Regions from separate parts of the Alteriqipengyuania lutimaris genome, predicted to be linked through region 1. Evidence: riboswitches for the same ligand, from Rfam matches in the RefSeq annotation. Region 1 holds a riboswitch; the other holds the start of a gene.

Evidence for each region. Region 1 has a riboswitch for cobalamin ahead of DL238_RS07055 (hypothetical protein). Riboswitches for the same ligand answer to the same signal wherever they lie in the genome.
Region 2: linked by a shared signal. The riboswitch ahead of DL238_RS14410 (TonB-dependent receptor plug domain-containing protein) and the one ahead of DL238_RS07055 (hypothetical protein) in region 1 are both predicted to bind cobalamin.

Annotation. Positions count from the first base shown of each region.
Region 1 covers NZ_QRBB01000001.1:1,471,273-1,478,411, forward strand. The annotation lists gene cobT (nicotinate-nucleotide--dimethylbenzimidazole phosphoribosyltransferase) at 1-347, opposite strand, end outside; gene DL238_RS07045 (DUF1636 domain-containing protein) at 344-754, opposite strand; gene DL238_RS07050 (TonB-dependent receptor plug domain-containing protein) at 751-2,670, opposite strand; cobalamin riboswitch at 2,842-3,033, opposite strand; cobalamin riboswitch at 3,106-3,315, shown strand; gene DL238_RS07055 (hypothetical protein) at 3,525-4,127, shown strand; gene cobO (cob(I)yrinic acid a,c-diamide adenosyltransferase) at 4,124-4,738, shown strand; gene DL238_RS07065 (cobyrinate a,c-diamide synthase) at 4,735-6,033, shown strand; gene DL238_RS07070 (RNA polymerase sigma factor) at 6,268-6,741, shown strand; gene DL238_RS07075 (FecR family protein) at 6,741-7,139, shown strand, end outside.
Region 2 covers NZ_QRBB01000002.1:248,696-255,834, reverse strand. The annotation lists gene mdh (malate dehydrogenase) at 1-538, opposite strand, end outside; gene DL238_RS14425 (putative bifunctional diguanylate cyclase/phosphodiesterase) at 753-2,642, opposite strand; gene DL238_RS16420 (hypothetical protein) at 2,816-3,130, opposite strand; gene DL238_RS14415 (cell wall hydrolase) at 3,270-4,310, opposite strand; cobalamin riboswitch at 4,577-4,811, shown strand; gene DL238_RS14410 (TonB-dependent receptor plug domain-containing protein) at 4,910-6,871, shown strand; gene DL238_RS14405 (ABC transporter substrate-binding protein) at 6,970-7,139, shown strand, end outside.

The sequences.
Region 1 (7,139 bases):
GCAAGGCTCGCCCCGCAGGCACGGCTAAGCGCGTTGATCGCTGCCCCCCCGTGTTCGAAGTTCGCGACCATCTGGGCGGTCACCTCGGTGGGAAAGGCGCTGACGCCTTGCGCCGCGCAGCCATGATTGCCCGCGAAGACCACGACATCGATCCGATCCGCCTTGGGTCGGAGCGTGCCCTGCCAGCCCGCCATGAAGACCGCGATCTCCTCCAGCCTGCCGAGTGAACCCGCCGGTTTGGTCAGCTCCGCCTGCCGCGCGCTCGCGGCGGCGCGCCCCTTCGGATCGGGCTCGGGCAACGTGGCGAGCGCGTGCGCGAACGCGGCGGGATCGGCGAAAGCGGTCATGTCGCGACCTTTCGTTCGGGCGGCACGCGCACGATGAAGTGGCCCTTCACCCCTGCAGGCCAGTTCGCAAAAGCGACCTTGCCATGCTCGCTTTGGGCGTGATGCGCGGTGTATTCGAGGATCGCCTCGGCGCTCTCGCTGTCGGGCGCGAAGTCGCCGAGGACATACGCGATCTTGCCCGGCGCGCGCACATGCACGATGCAGTGCCGCTGACAGGCGAACAGGCACGGCATCTCTTCGATCGCGATGTCGGCATATCGTTCGCTCGCGCCCTGTGCCTCGCGCAGCGCCTGCGCGAGGCGCGCGCCGCCGCGCTGCCCGTCGTCGTCTTCGCGACGATCGGCGGACAGGCGGCAGGTGCTGCACACGACGACAGACGCGCCGCTGCTGGCAGGCGCCAGCGTCACAGCCGCGCCCTCAGGCCGACATGAACGCTGCGGCCCAGCGTGCCATATCCCTTGGCGGTGGCGTAGTCGGTGTCGAACAGGTTCTCGACCCGGCCATAGAGCACCAGCGGCCCGCTGACGTGCCATTCGCCACGCAGATCGGTCAGCAGGTAGTTGTCCAGCATGTCGCCGCCTGCCCGGTCCGTGCTTTCGCCCGAATAGCGCAGCGCGACGCTCAGCGAATGGCCCTGCCGCGCCTGATAGCCGATCGCGGCATTGGCGAGATATTGCGGCACACGCGGCAATTGCTGACCGAAGGTGGAACCCTCGGTGCGATCCTCCGCCTCGACCCAGCTGAAATTGCCGCGCGCGAAGATCGCGCCGAAGCGCGCGTCGCCCGCAAGCTCGACGCCGCGCGCGCGGGCCTGGTCGACATTGGCGTAGTAGCCAAAACGCTCAACATCGCTGCCGGGAATGAAGCATTCGGGCGGCAGCGGGCCCGGGGACGGGCAGTAGGCGAAATCGATCAGATTGTCGGTGTCGCGCTCGAAATACACCGCCGAGAACGTCACACGCTCATCCAGCAGATCTTGCTCAATCCCCGCTTCCCAGCCCTTGGCATGCTCGGGTTCGAGGTCCGCGAAACCATACTGGCTGAACAGCTGGTAGAGCGAGGGCGCCTTGAAGCCTTCGGAATAGTTCGCCCGCAGCCGCGTGCCCCCATCCCATGGCTCGAAGCTCGCGCCGGCGCCGAACACCGTGTTCTCGCCAAAGCGCGTGTGATCGTCGTAGCGCACCCCGCCATCGATCGTCAGCCCGGCGACCGGCGTGACGCGCGCCAGCGCATAAAGGCTGTTCGTGTCCGCCTGTGCGCGGGTCACCTCGACCGGCGCGGTATTGTCGCGCGGGGAGGCGGTGCGCATGCGCTGTTCCTCGCGCTCCGCCCCGAAGGAGACCTGCACCATATCGGACAGCGTCAGGTCGCCCTGATATTCGTAGCGGCGTGTGCGCCCCTGCGCGTCGAACGTCTGGTTGCGGACCGATCTCGCAGGATCGAAATTGTCGCGGTCGGTCCGGGTCTCGATGAAGGCGAGGCGGTTGATGAGCCGCCCGTCGAGCACGGTCGCGTTGATCCCAGCATAGGTCGCCCAGGTCTGCGTCACACCATAGGCAAGCGTGTCGCCCGAAGAGCCGTCGAAATCATTGCTGCCATGCGAGTAGTAGCCGCGCAGGTCTGCCGAGAGCGTGGGCGCGATCCTGGCTGTCAGAGTGCCACTGGCCGACTGGCGTTCGAACCCGTCCCGCTCGGTCCCGCTGGCGCGCGCGGAAATGCCGTCGGTGGTGAAGGTGCTGCCTGCGATCCGCCAGTCGAGCAGTTTGCCGCTGCCGCCGACGCCCGCGCGCGCATTCAGCGTGTTGCGCGATCCGCCCTCGATCGAGACACGGCCTTCGAGCGGCGCGGTGGGGCGGTTGGTGCGCACGTTGACCACGCCGCCGATGGCATTGCTGCCCCACAGGATCGACTGCGGCCCGCGCAAGATTTCGATCCGCTCGATATCGTCGGCGAACAGGTTGCCGAAATCCGCGCCGCCATCGGTGGTGGAGGCATCGGCCAGCCGCATCCCGTCGACGACGAGGACGGCCTGGCCCGCATCGGCCCCGCGTATGCGCAACGAGGTGGCGGTGCCGTAGCCGCCATTGCGGCTCAGGCTGATGCCGGGCGTGCGCACCAGCACGTCGGACACCGCGATGGGCTGGTCCTGCTCGATCCGCTCGAGGTCGAGCACGGTGACCGAGGACGACACGCGATCGGTCTCGACCGGCGTGCGGAGGGCGGAGACGACGATGGTATCGTCGGTGTCCTGCGCATGGGCGGCGGTGGAAAACGACAGAACAGCGGCGAGCGCCAGGATAGAAATACGATAGTTTTCGGGCATGAATATTCCCCAGAAGTGACACGACGCTCCGCGCGGATCGTGTCTGGGGAATGACGGGAACAGGCACCGCGAGGCGCACGCACCAGCCATCCCATCCGGCACGCGCCGCACGAGGCAATGGCTGTCGTTTCTCGAGGAAGACCCCGTTCGGCCGGCACACCCTGTCCGGACGAAGAACGACGGCGTCAGGCAGGTCTCCTGGCTCGCGGGTCGATGCCGGTCGGGCCGCCTTCTCGGGCCGCTTGCGCGCCCCAATGGCATGATGGCCGATGGCTCTCCGCTCACAGTTGCAGGGGCAGCCACGGTCTTGAACCGCGTTCCCTTTCAATCCCCTCTCGGGGAACCTGAAGCTTGACCGCCCGATATGCGGGGGCGAAGCGCGTGGCAAGCTGATTGTGCAATCGCGAAGCCTTGCCTGCGCTGCCGATCCTCCATATCAGGGGCGGCGTAACGGGTGCCCGCAAGGGCTTAATCGGGAAGTCCGCCAGGCTGGCATCGCCAGCCCAATCCGGCACTGCTCCCGCAACTGTAACCGGTGAGCGGACCGCCATCGCGCCATTGCAAGGGCATTGCGCCCTTTCGAGAAGGCGGCGGTATCGCGTCGAACCGGCAAGTCAGGAAACCGGCCCGTTGCCGTCGTTCTTCGCCCGGGCGGGATGTACCGGTCGAAAGAGGGTCCGATCCCTTGGTGGACGACACCTGTGTGTGCGTTGAAGAGGGAGGGCCGTCATCCGGCACTCGCGATCCTGTTTGTGCGCCATGGCCCCCGGTCATGGCCTTCTGTCCCGTGGCCCCTGCCTTTGCGGCTGGGCGCTCCGGGCAACGCATCGTTGCAACTTCAAGGGAGTCCAATGATGTCCGATCTATCCACCACCGCCCCGTCCGATCACGCGATCCGGCGGTTCGACATTCTCGTCTTCGCCGCGCTCGCCGCGGTCATGCTGGCGACCCGTCCGCATTCGCTGAGCGAATTCGTGCACCTGCCCGAAACCAGCCTCGCCAGCTTCCTAGTCGCCGGGTTCTACATCCGCCCGCGCCTTGCCTTCCTCGCGCTGTTCGCGCTGGCCTTCGCGATCGATCTCGCGGTGATCGGGATCGAGGGTGGCGAGAGCTTCTGCTTCACCATCGCCTACTGGATGCTGCTGCCCGCCTATTGCGTCATGTGGCTGGCGGGGCGCTTCGCCGCCGCGCGGCTCGAGGTGAAGCCCGCGCATCTGCCCGCACTGATCGCCATCGTCGCGGGCGCGGCATTCGTTTCCAACGCCTTTTCCAGCGGCGGGTTCTATGCGCTGAGCGGGCATTTCCCCGATGCGACGCTGGCCGGCTGGCTGCCGCGCCTCGAACGCTATTTCCCCGGCACGCTGATCGCCACGCTGAGCTGGACCGGCATCGCGGTGGTCGCGCATGTCACGGCGCGCAGCCTGACGGTCCAGCGCGTGCCGGACAGCACCCGGTGAGCGAGACCGACAAGGAAGAGATCGATCGCCGCCACCGTGCCCGCACCGCGAAGCGCAAGGCGGTGGTCGACAAGCGGATTGCGGCGGCGCAGGAGGACAAGGGCCTGCTGCTGGTCCTGACCGGGAACGGCAAGGGCAAGTCCTCCTCCGCCTTCGGGATGGTCGCGCGCACGCTGGGCTATGGCCACAAGGCGGCGGTGTTCCAGTTCATCAAGGGCAAGGAGGAAGTGGGCGAGCGCGCGTTTTTCGCACGCGATCCCAACATGCGCTGGGAACGCTGCGGCGAAGGCTTTACCTGGGAAACGCAAAACCGCGACCGCGATATCGCCGCCGCCCGCGCGGGGTGGGAAAAGGCGAAGGAGGCACTCGCCGATCCCTCGATCCACCTCGTGGTGCTCGACGAGCTGACCTATCTCATCACCTATCGCTATCTCTCGCTGGAAGAGATCATGCCCGCGATCGAGGCCCGGCCGCCGATGCAGCATGTCGTCATCACCGGGCGCGGCGCAAACGACGTGTTCCTGGAGGCGGCGGACACGGTCAGCGCGATCCGCGATGTGAAGCATGCCTTTCGCGCGGGGGTTCGCGCGCAGAAAGGCATCGATCTTTGACCGGCAGCGCGCGCTGCCCCGCGCTGATGGTCGCCGCGCCTGCGTCGGGGCAGGGCAAGACAACGATCACCGCCGCCCTCGCACGCCGCTACTGCGATCGTGGCCTGCGGGTGCGCGTGTTCAAGTGCGGGCCCGACTTCCTCGACCCGATGATCCTCGAGCGGGCGAGCGGGCATCCGGTCCTCTCGCTCGACCTGTTCATGGTGGGCGAGGATGATTGCCGCCGCCTGCTCTACGAGGCGGCGTGCGAGGCGGACATCATCCTTGTCGAAGGCGTCATGGGCCTGTTCGACGGCGATCCGTCGGCTGCGGATATCGCCGCCCGCTTCGGCCTCCCGGTGCTGGCGGTAATCGACGGTTCGGCCATGGCGCAAAGCTTCGGCGCGATCGTCCACGGCCTCGCCACCTACCGCAGCGATATCGCGCTGCATGGCGCGATCGCCAATCGCGTGGGAAGCGCGCGCCATGCTGCCATGCTGGAAGACAGCGTGCGCGCGCCGGTGCGCTGGCTGGGTGCAGTCGAGCGCAGCGCCGACTTCGCCTTGCCCGAACGCCATCTCGGCCTGCTGATGGCGGATGAGATTGCCGGCTTGGACGAACGGATCGCGGCCTGCGCGCGAGGGCTCCCTTCCGCAGTGGACGAGCTGCCGCCGCCGGTCACCTTTAGCCCCGGTACGAGCGAAGCCGCGCTTCCGCCATATCTCGAAGGACAACGCATGGCGATCGCCCGCGATGCCTGTTTCGCCTTCATCTATCCCGACAATCTGGCGGTGCTTCGCGAGCTGGGGGCGGACCTCCATTTCTTCTCCCCGCTTGCGGGAGACTCATTGCCCGATTGCGATGCGCTCTGGCTGCCCGGCGGCTATCCCGAACTCCATGCCCAAGCGCTGGCGAACAACCGCGCTTTCCTCGATGCGCTGCGTAGCCATCACGAACGGGGCCGGCCGATCCTCGCCGAATGCGGGGGCATGATGGTTTGCGCGCAGGAACTGCAGACGATCGACGGGCAATCGCATGGCATGGCGGGGCTGATGCCCGGCCGGACGATCATGCAATCACGCCTTGGCGGGCTCGGCCTGCAAGAGTGCCGATGGTCCGGTGGCACAATGCGCGGGCACGCATTTCACTATTCGCGAATGGAAACGCAGATGGAGCCTTTCGCGCGGTCCCGCAATCCGAATGGAGGATCCGACGAGGCAATCTACCGCCTGGGTTCGCTCCTCGCCAGCTACGTCCATCTCTATTTCCGGTCGGACCCCAACGCCTTGGCGGCAATCGTTCACGGGCATTTTTGACGACCCATCGGGCCGATAGCGCACAGCGCAGTTCCACATCGTGCGGGCCGGGCCTTCCAAGCCTACTCCCCCCTTACCTGCGGCCTGCCTACTAGCCGGCCATCGCCAGCCCCCGCGCCGCCGCCGATGAGGTGAGCGCATGCACGACACTCGACACCACTGGCTCTTTGCAAGCCAGACCATATCCGTATTGTCGGATTTCGGGTTCGCAGACGTCAGGATAGATAGAGGGATATGTCGAGGATCCCAGAGATGCTGGAAAAGGCGCGGCGGGCCGTTCTCCGTCGCGGCCTTTCACGCGAGGATGCTGACGAAATCGTGCACGAGGCTTTCATCAAGATCGATGCCTATGCGCAGGCCAGCGAAGTCCGGTCGCAGGAAGGCCTGCTCGTCTCGACGGCGATCAACCTGTCGATCGATAGCCAGCGTCGCGATGCGAGGGCACCCTTCGTCCAGCATCCCAACGTCCAGCTCGTATCCAGCAATGATCCCGATCCTGCCGATATTCTCGATGCGCGGGCGAGACTCGAGCACCTTTCGGCGGGCGTCGCGCACCTCAACGAAAGGACGCGCCGGATCCTGCTGCTGCGTCGGCTGGACAATCTGAGCTATGCCGAGATTGCCGAGCGCGAGCAGATGAGCGTCGCCGCCGTAGAGAAGCAGGTCGCTCGCGCGACTCTGAAACTCATGCAGTGGATGGAAAGCTGATGAGCCGCGGTGCGGATATTGCGAGAGGCAGGGATGCCGAAGCGGCTGCGTGGCTGGTGCGATTGGACAGCGACGCGGACGCACAATCCCGCGAAGCGCACGAAGCCTGGCTGGCTCAAGACGAAGAACACGCCCGCGCGTTCGAGAGGGCCGAAGAGGTGTGGTCCATGCTGCCCCGGGCTGCTGCGCAATCGCCTGTTGCAGCAAGCCACGGCCCCGGAAATGCCTCTGCGCCCAGGTGGGCGATGGCCGCCTGCCTCGCGCTCGTCATGCTGGCCGGCGCATTCGTCCTGACCCGGCTTCCCGGTCACCAGACCTTGCAGACTGCGCCTGGCGAGCAGGCGGTCGAACGCCTTGCCGATGGCAGCACCGCCTCGCTCGACACCATGACCCGCGTT
Region 2 (7,139 bases), on a different contig from region 1:
GGCCGCCGAGCACGAAGGCGTTCACGTCCTTCACCGAAACGTCGAATTCCCATGCAAGGAAGGTCGCGAAGCGCGCCGAGTCGAGCACGCCGGCCATGCCGACCACCTTGTTGTGCGGCAGGCCGGAGAATTCGCGCAGCGCCCAGACCATCGCGTCGAGCGGGTTGGTGATGCAGATCACGAATGCGTCGGGCGCGTTGTTCTTGATGCCTTCGCCGACCGCCTTCATCACCTTGAGGTTGATGCCGAGCAGGTCGTCGCGGCTCATGCCCGGCTTGCGCGGCACGCCTGCGGTGACGATGATCACGTCGGCACCGGCGATGTCGGCATAGTCGTTCGAACCGGTGATCTTGGCGTCGAAGCCTTCGACCGGACCGCACTGGCTGAGGTCCAGCGCCTTGCCCTGCGGCATGCCCTCGGCGATGTCGAACAGGACGATGTCGCCCATTTCCTTCTTCGCCGCGAGATGGGCGAGGGTGCCTCCGATCATGCCGGAGCCGATGAGCGCGATCTTCTTGCGTCCTGCGGAATTGGCCATGGGTGTCTGTCGGTCCTTCCATCGCCCGGGACGCCCGGGGCAATCACCAAGGGATGCAGGCCAGATCGTGCTTCACCGGCGTCCCCGGGGTGAAGATGCGCGAAAGGCCGCCTTTATCGCGAGAGGACCTAGGCTTGGGCGTGGGGGATTGCAACCGGCAAAAAGCGATGTTTTGCGGCGGTTTAGATAATGCTTCGCAAGAGCGATGTTCGTCCTACGCCGCGCGCAGCCCGTCGCCGTCGCGATCCTGCGCCAGCAGCATGGCGGCGAGGTAATCGGGCACGGCGCGGCTGAAGAAATAGCCCTGGCCCAGCGTGCATCCCGCATCGCGCACGGACTCGACCTGCTCCTGCTCCTCGATCCCTTCGGCGACGATTTCCATGTCGAGCTGGTGGCCCATGGCCGCGACGGCGCGGATGATCGCGTGCGCCCGCGGGCCCACGTCGTCGCCCGACACGAAGCAGCGATCGACCTTGATCTTGGAGAAGGGATATTTGTGAATGTAGGACAGCGAGGAATAGCCGGTGCCGAAATCGTCGAGTGCGAAGCGCACGCCCTTGGCCGACAGCTCGCTGATGAAGGCGGCGGTCTGCTCGCTGTCTTCTACGAACAGGCTTTCGGTCACTTCGAGCTCGAGCCGGCTGGGATCCAGCTGTGCCTCGCGCAGGGCGGATTCGATCGCCAGCACCGCGCCGGGCGCCTTGATCTGCAGCGGGGAGAGGTTGACCGCGACGCTGACATGCTCGGGCCACTGCGCGCAGGCGAGCGCGGCCTGCCGCGTGATCCAGTTGCCAAGCGTCACGATGACGCCGGTCTCTTCCGCGACGGGGATGAACTCGGCCGGGCGCAGTTCGCCCTTCACCGGGTGGAACCAGCGCAGCAGCGCCTCGAAGGAACGGATGTGGCCGGTCTTGAGGTCCACGACCGGCTGGAAGAACAGCGACAGCTCGTCGCGCTTGATCGCGAGGCGCAGCTCCGCCTCGATCTCGCGGCGGCTCGCAAGTTCGCGCGTCATCGCGGGGTCGAAATAGCGATAGCGCCCGCGCGCTTCCTTCTTGGCGTAGAACAGCGCGAGGTCGGCGGCCTGCATCAGGCGGTCGGCATCGGTGCCGTCCTCGGGCATCAGCGCGATCCCCAGCGAGCCGCTAATTTCCAGCCGCTCTCCGTCGAGGCGCATGGGGCGCATGATCTGCTCGAGGATGCGGTTCGCCAGCGTTTCGCTCTGCTTGCGGCTTTCGACGTTGCAGAAGAACACGAATTCGTCGCCGCCGAAGCGCGCGATCCCCGCATCTTCGGGCAGGCCGTCGCGCAGGCGCCGCGCGATTTCGGACAGCACGCGGTCGCCGATCTGGTGGCCGAGCAGGTCGTTGACCTCCTTGAACCGGTCGAGATCCATCCAGAACAGCGCCATCGGGCGGTTCGGATCGGACTTCATCAGCTGGTTGACCAGCATGTCGTTCAGCCCCGCACGGTTGTGCAGGCCGGTGACGACATCGGTGTGCGCCACGACCTCCATCTTGCGTGCCAGCCGCTCGCTGGTCTCCGCTTCCGAGATCGAGGTGCGCAGCAGCCGCGCGACGTTGAGCGTCACCAGCGCCATGGTGGGGGCGACCAGCAACATGGTCAGCGCGAGCACGTAGAGCGGGAAGGTTCCGATCCACAGCGACACGATGAACATGGGCAGGAACGCCAGGGTCATCTGGCCCAGCGCGATCTCGGGCCGGCCGGCGTTGCGTGCGGTGATGGCCATGCCGTAACCGACCGCATTGACGACGACGACCACGGCGACGTGGGTCGGTGTATCGTACACCAGCGCCATCGCGCCGATCACGCCGAACAGCAGGGCGTAGGAGAACGCGCCGATCTCGAACCAGAATTCGAGCGCGTGGGTCGACGTGTCGTCGGTCTTCACCAGCCGGAGCGAGGACCACACGCGGGCGATCCCCACCAGCGAGAACACCACCACGCAGGCGATCACCGGCGGTTCGGGAACGTTAATCGCGAGGAAGACGCCGATCAGAGTGCCGATGACCGCGCCGCTCGCGAGGCTGAAGGGGTGCGTGTAGAGCGTCGTGACGAGCACACGGCGCGCGCGTTCGCTCATCTCGTCGCCGGACAATCGGCGAAGAAGCATCCTGTAGGCTCGACGGATATCTCCGGGCATCATCGTGGACACCGGACTAAGCAGTAACCGTCACGAATTGCTTAACGGGAGCGTTACCACTCCCTCGCACCCAAAACCGGAGCCGAATGCGGTCGGCGGGGGCCCTGGATGTCTCAGGGCTGGCCGTCTCTTCCGCTGGCGAGGGTGCCCGCCAGACGGCGATCGAGCGCGCGGCAGACGTCCGCCCAGTAGTGGAAATCGGTCTGGTCCCCTTTTGCCAGCGCATGATTGGCGCGCTCGTAGGCGTCGTGCGCGGCGTTGAGGTGGTGGCGCGCGAAATGGTCGAGCGCAGCGCGCAGCTCGCCCTCGCTCTGCGCGGTGCGACCCGGCGCGACATTGTCGTTGGCGGCTTCCGGGATGCGTACGGGCAGGGCGCCGGAGTAAGAGAGCCGGTAGGAAGGACGCGTGGGGGCGAGGCCGCGACTCATGTATGGGACAATCCTTGAACGTGTGTTCGCTGTCCCTTCAGCGGTAGGTACACAGCGTGAATTTTATGCGGATAATCAAGGTTTAGCGCAATTAACCTCGTCCCGCGAGCCGGGCCGGGTCGGACGCGCCCTCGCGGCCTTATTGCGGGCGGGAAATCCACTGCCCGCTATTGGCATATTCCGGCCGGACGCTGCCCGGTCCCTCGGTCGCGGGTTGCGGGCGATCGGGCTGCGTGCGGCCGGCGGCCGGGTCTGGTTGCCTGCCGTTCGCTCCGGCAGCCACGGTGTAGGACGGTGCCGATGCCGATGCCGGCTCGCGCGCTGCGCCCGCGCTTGCATAGTCCCGCGCGACTTCCACCGGATCGGGTGCGGGATCGCTGGCCTGGGCCGCGCGTGCGGGCGAGGGCGAAGGTTCGCCGCCGGAGTAGAAATCGCTGAAGGCCGCGGGGCGGCTGGCGGCGCCCGGCCAGCGGTAGAAGCGGTGCGCACCGATCGTGCCGATATGCGCGAGGCTGGGCGCCCAGTAGGGATTCACCCAGGTCGTGTGATAATGGGTCGCGAGGCCGACCGGCCCATAGACCTCGCCCGAGAGCGCACGGCGCGCCACCGAGAGCGCGCGTGCCCAGTGCGTCGCCGAAGGCTTGCGGTTCAGCGACCCATCGCAGGTGAAAGTGAACTGGCAGCCGGTGCGCCGCTGCGATCCCTGGTAGACGACGCCGCACACGGTCCTGGGATAGGCCGGATGGCTCACGCGGTTGAGCACCACCTGCGCCACCGCGCGCTGGCCGCCCTCGCTCTCGCTCGCGGCCTCGTAATAGACCGCCTTGGCAAGGCAATCGAGCGCGCGCGCCTTGTCGATCCCGGTACCGCGGCTGACGAAGCCGCGTGCGGCCGGCCCCGCCGTCTCGATCGCGATCGCCGCATCGGGATCGCCGTTCCACGCCGCGATCGGATTGACCGCGCCCGGTGTGTCGACCGCGACATTGGCAAAGCTGGCCGCAGCGGGGGGATCGGCGAGGAAATAGAGCGCGGAGCCGGGGAAGGTCGCGCCCGCCCGCTCGCTCTCGAGCGGTTCGATCTGTGCATTCGCCACGATCTCGCTCGCCTGCGGGGCGACCTGCTGCATGCGCCACTCGGCCTGCGCGCCCATCGCGGGGAGCGTGATGGCACCCACCAGCACCGCAATCCCGCGCCATGGCCTACGGGTTCTCGGCGAACGCGCGGCCGGTGGTGTCGGGCGGGAGGCCTGGGGCAAAGCAATCCTGACTGAAGCGGAAAAGATACGGTCAGTCTAAGACGATAGGGGTTGGGGCGCGCCTGGGACTGACCGCACGGTTACATTACGGGACATATCGTACCTACAGGTAAAGCAATCTGGTTAACGCCCAGCTAACTTGTCCAACGGCTCGAAAGAGCGGTGTTGCCCGCCTGCGTGAATGCGCCTACGGCCGCCCGCGTATTGCAGGTGTGGGTGGGCGGATGGCCCGCCCGCCTAAGAGGGAACGGGGAGCCGGACCGCGAATAGCGGAGCGGACAAGCCCCGGCTGCCCCCGCAACTGTGACCGGGGAGCGGTCCGCCCAAAACGCCACTGTCCCTCGACGCTTCGGCGCGGGAACGGGAAGGTGGGGGGAGCCGCGACGATCCGGGAGCCAGGAGACCTGCCTGCGATACGTCGTTCGGCCACGGGCGGGGTGTACCGAGGGCAGCGGAGGAAGGGTGTCGCAATGCGTCCGACGCCTTCCGTCATGAGCGACAGCAAGGCTTGTGATGGAGAAGACATGCGTAAATTTCTGTTTCTCGGGTGCTCGATCCTGGGGCTGGCCACACCGGCGCTTGCTCAGGACGACGTGCAGCAGGACGACGTGCAGCAGGGCGGGGGCGATCCGGTTCTGGCGTCCGAAGCCTACACCCTCGACGACGAAGCCACGACGATCACCGTCACCGGCAGCCCGAGCGAGGTCGAGGATACAGGCCAGCCCGTGACCGTGATCGGGGCGGAGGAAATCGCCGACATCCAGGGCCCCGACTTCACCCGCGTGCTCCAGCGCGTGCCCGGCGTCACCATCAACCGCACCGGCGGGCTGGGCGCGACGACCGGCGTATCGGTGCGCGGCGCGAGCAACGACCAGTTGCTGGTGCTGATCGACGGCGTGCGGGTGGCCGATACCGCCGCGCCCGCTGGCGGTTTCGACTTCGGCACGCTGACCAGCAGCAACCTTGCCAAGGTCGAACTGCTGCGCGGCTCCAACTCCGTGATCTGGGGCGCGGATGCGCTCGCCGGGGTGCTCGTCGCCTCTACTTTCGAGCGCACGGGCCTCGCCGGCTCGGTCGAGGCGGGCTCGCGCGAGACCGTTTCCACCAGCGTGGAAGGCGGCATTGCGGGCGATATCGGCTTTCTCGGCGGATCGGCGAGCTACCTGACGACCGACGGTTTCTCGGCCGCCGCCAGCGGGACCGAGCCCGACGGTTTCCGCCAGCAGGCCTACAACCTGCGCGGGCGCGCCTATCTCAGCCGCACGTTCGAAATCTTCGCGAGCGGCCGCTATGCCGACGGCACGCTCGAAATCGATGGCTTCCCTGCGCCCAGCTTCACCCTCGGCGACACGCCCGAGGTGCAGGAGACGCGCCAGCTTTCGGGCGTGGTCGGCGCGCTCTACGACGGCGGGCCGCTCTACCTGCGCGGGGCCTATTCGGTATCCGATATCGAGCGCGCGAACCTGCCCGGCTCAGGGCTCGACCCGACGTTCGAAAGCGACGGGGGTTCCGAACGGGTCGAACTGCGCGGCGAATGGCGGCCGATCGGTCCGCTGATCGTCAATTTCGGGGCCGAGAACCTCTGGTCCGACTACGAGAGCACGTCGTACGGGGCGGTCAGCGACGCCCAAACCTCGATCTTCGGGGCCTACGCGCAGCTCGGGATCGAATTCCGCGGCATTTCCGGCCATCTCGGCCTGCGGCAGGACGAACATGAGGATTTCGGCGGAGCGACGAGCTTCGGCGGCGACTTCACCTACGAGATCGTGCCCGACCTGCGCCTGCGCGCGAGCGTGGGCGAAGGTTTCAAGGCGCCTTCGCTGTACCAGCTCTTCTCCGACTACGGCAACGCGGCGCTCCAGCCCGAAGAAAGCACCAGCTACGATCTGGGGCTCGCCTACGGGACGCGGATTTCGCCGTTCTATGCCAGCGTCACCGCCTTCCAGCGCGACAGCGAGAACCTGATCGCCTTTATTGGCTGTCCGGACCAGACCGGCATCTGCGAAAACCGGCCCTTCGGCACCTACGACAATGTGACGCAGGCGCGGGCGCGCGGGATCGAGGTGGAAGCGGGCGCATCGCCGGTCGAGGGTCTGCGGCTGCGCGCCGCCTATGCCTATACCGAGGCCGAAAATCGCAGCGATGGCACCGCCAATTTCGGCAACCGGCTGGCCCGGCGCCCCGAACACGCGGGCACGCTGTCGCTCGACTGGGCGCCGCTGCCCGAAACCATCGGCGCGCCCGTCATCGGCGGCGATCTGCGGATCGTGGGCGAGGCGTTCGACGATGCGGGCAACAACGTGCTTCTGGATGGCTACACCGTGTTCGACCTGCGCGTGAGCGTGCCGCTGGGGCTGATCGCGGGCGAGCGGCCGGTCGAGGTCTTCGGGCGGGTCGAGAACCTGTTCGACGAGGAGTACCAAACCGCCGCCGGCTACAACCAGGCGCCGCGCGGGGCCTTCGCCGGGATCCGCGTGGGGCTGTAGCAATGCGCGCCGCGCCATTGCTGAGCGGCATGATCGCGTGCGCTCTGGCGGGGTGTGCTCCCTCGCCGGAGCCGCGCGAGCAAGACGGCTTGCGCATCGTGAGCCTCAATCCGTGCAGCGATGCGATCCTGGCCGAGATCGCGCCGGGCAAGCTGGCGGCTGTGTCGCATTACAGCCACGACCCCTCCGCCGCGTCGATGCCGGTGAGCGAGGCGCGCCTCTGGCCTGCAACCGGGGGTTCGGTGGAGGAGATCGTTGCGGCACACGC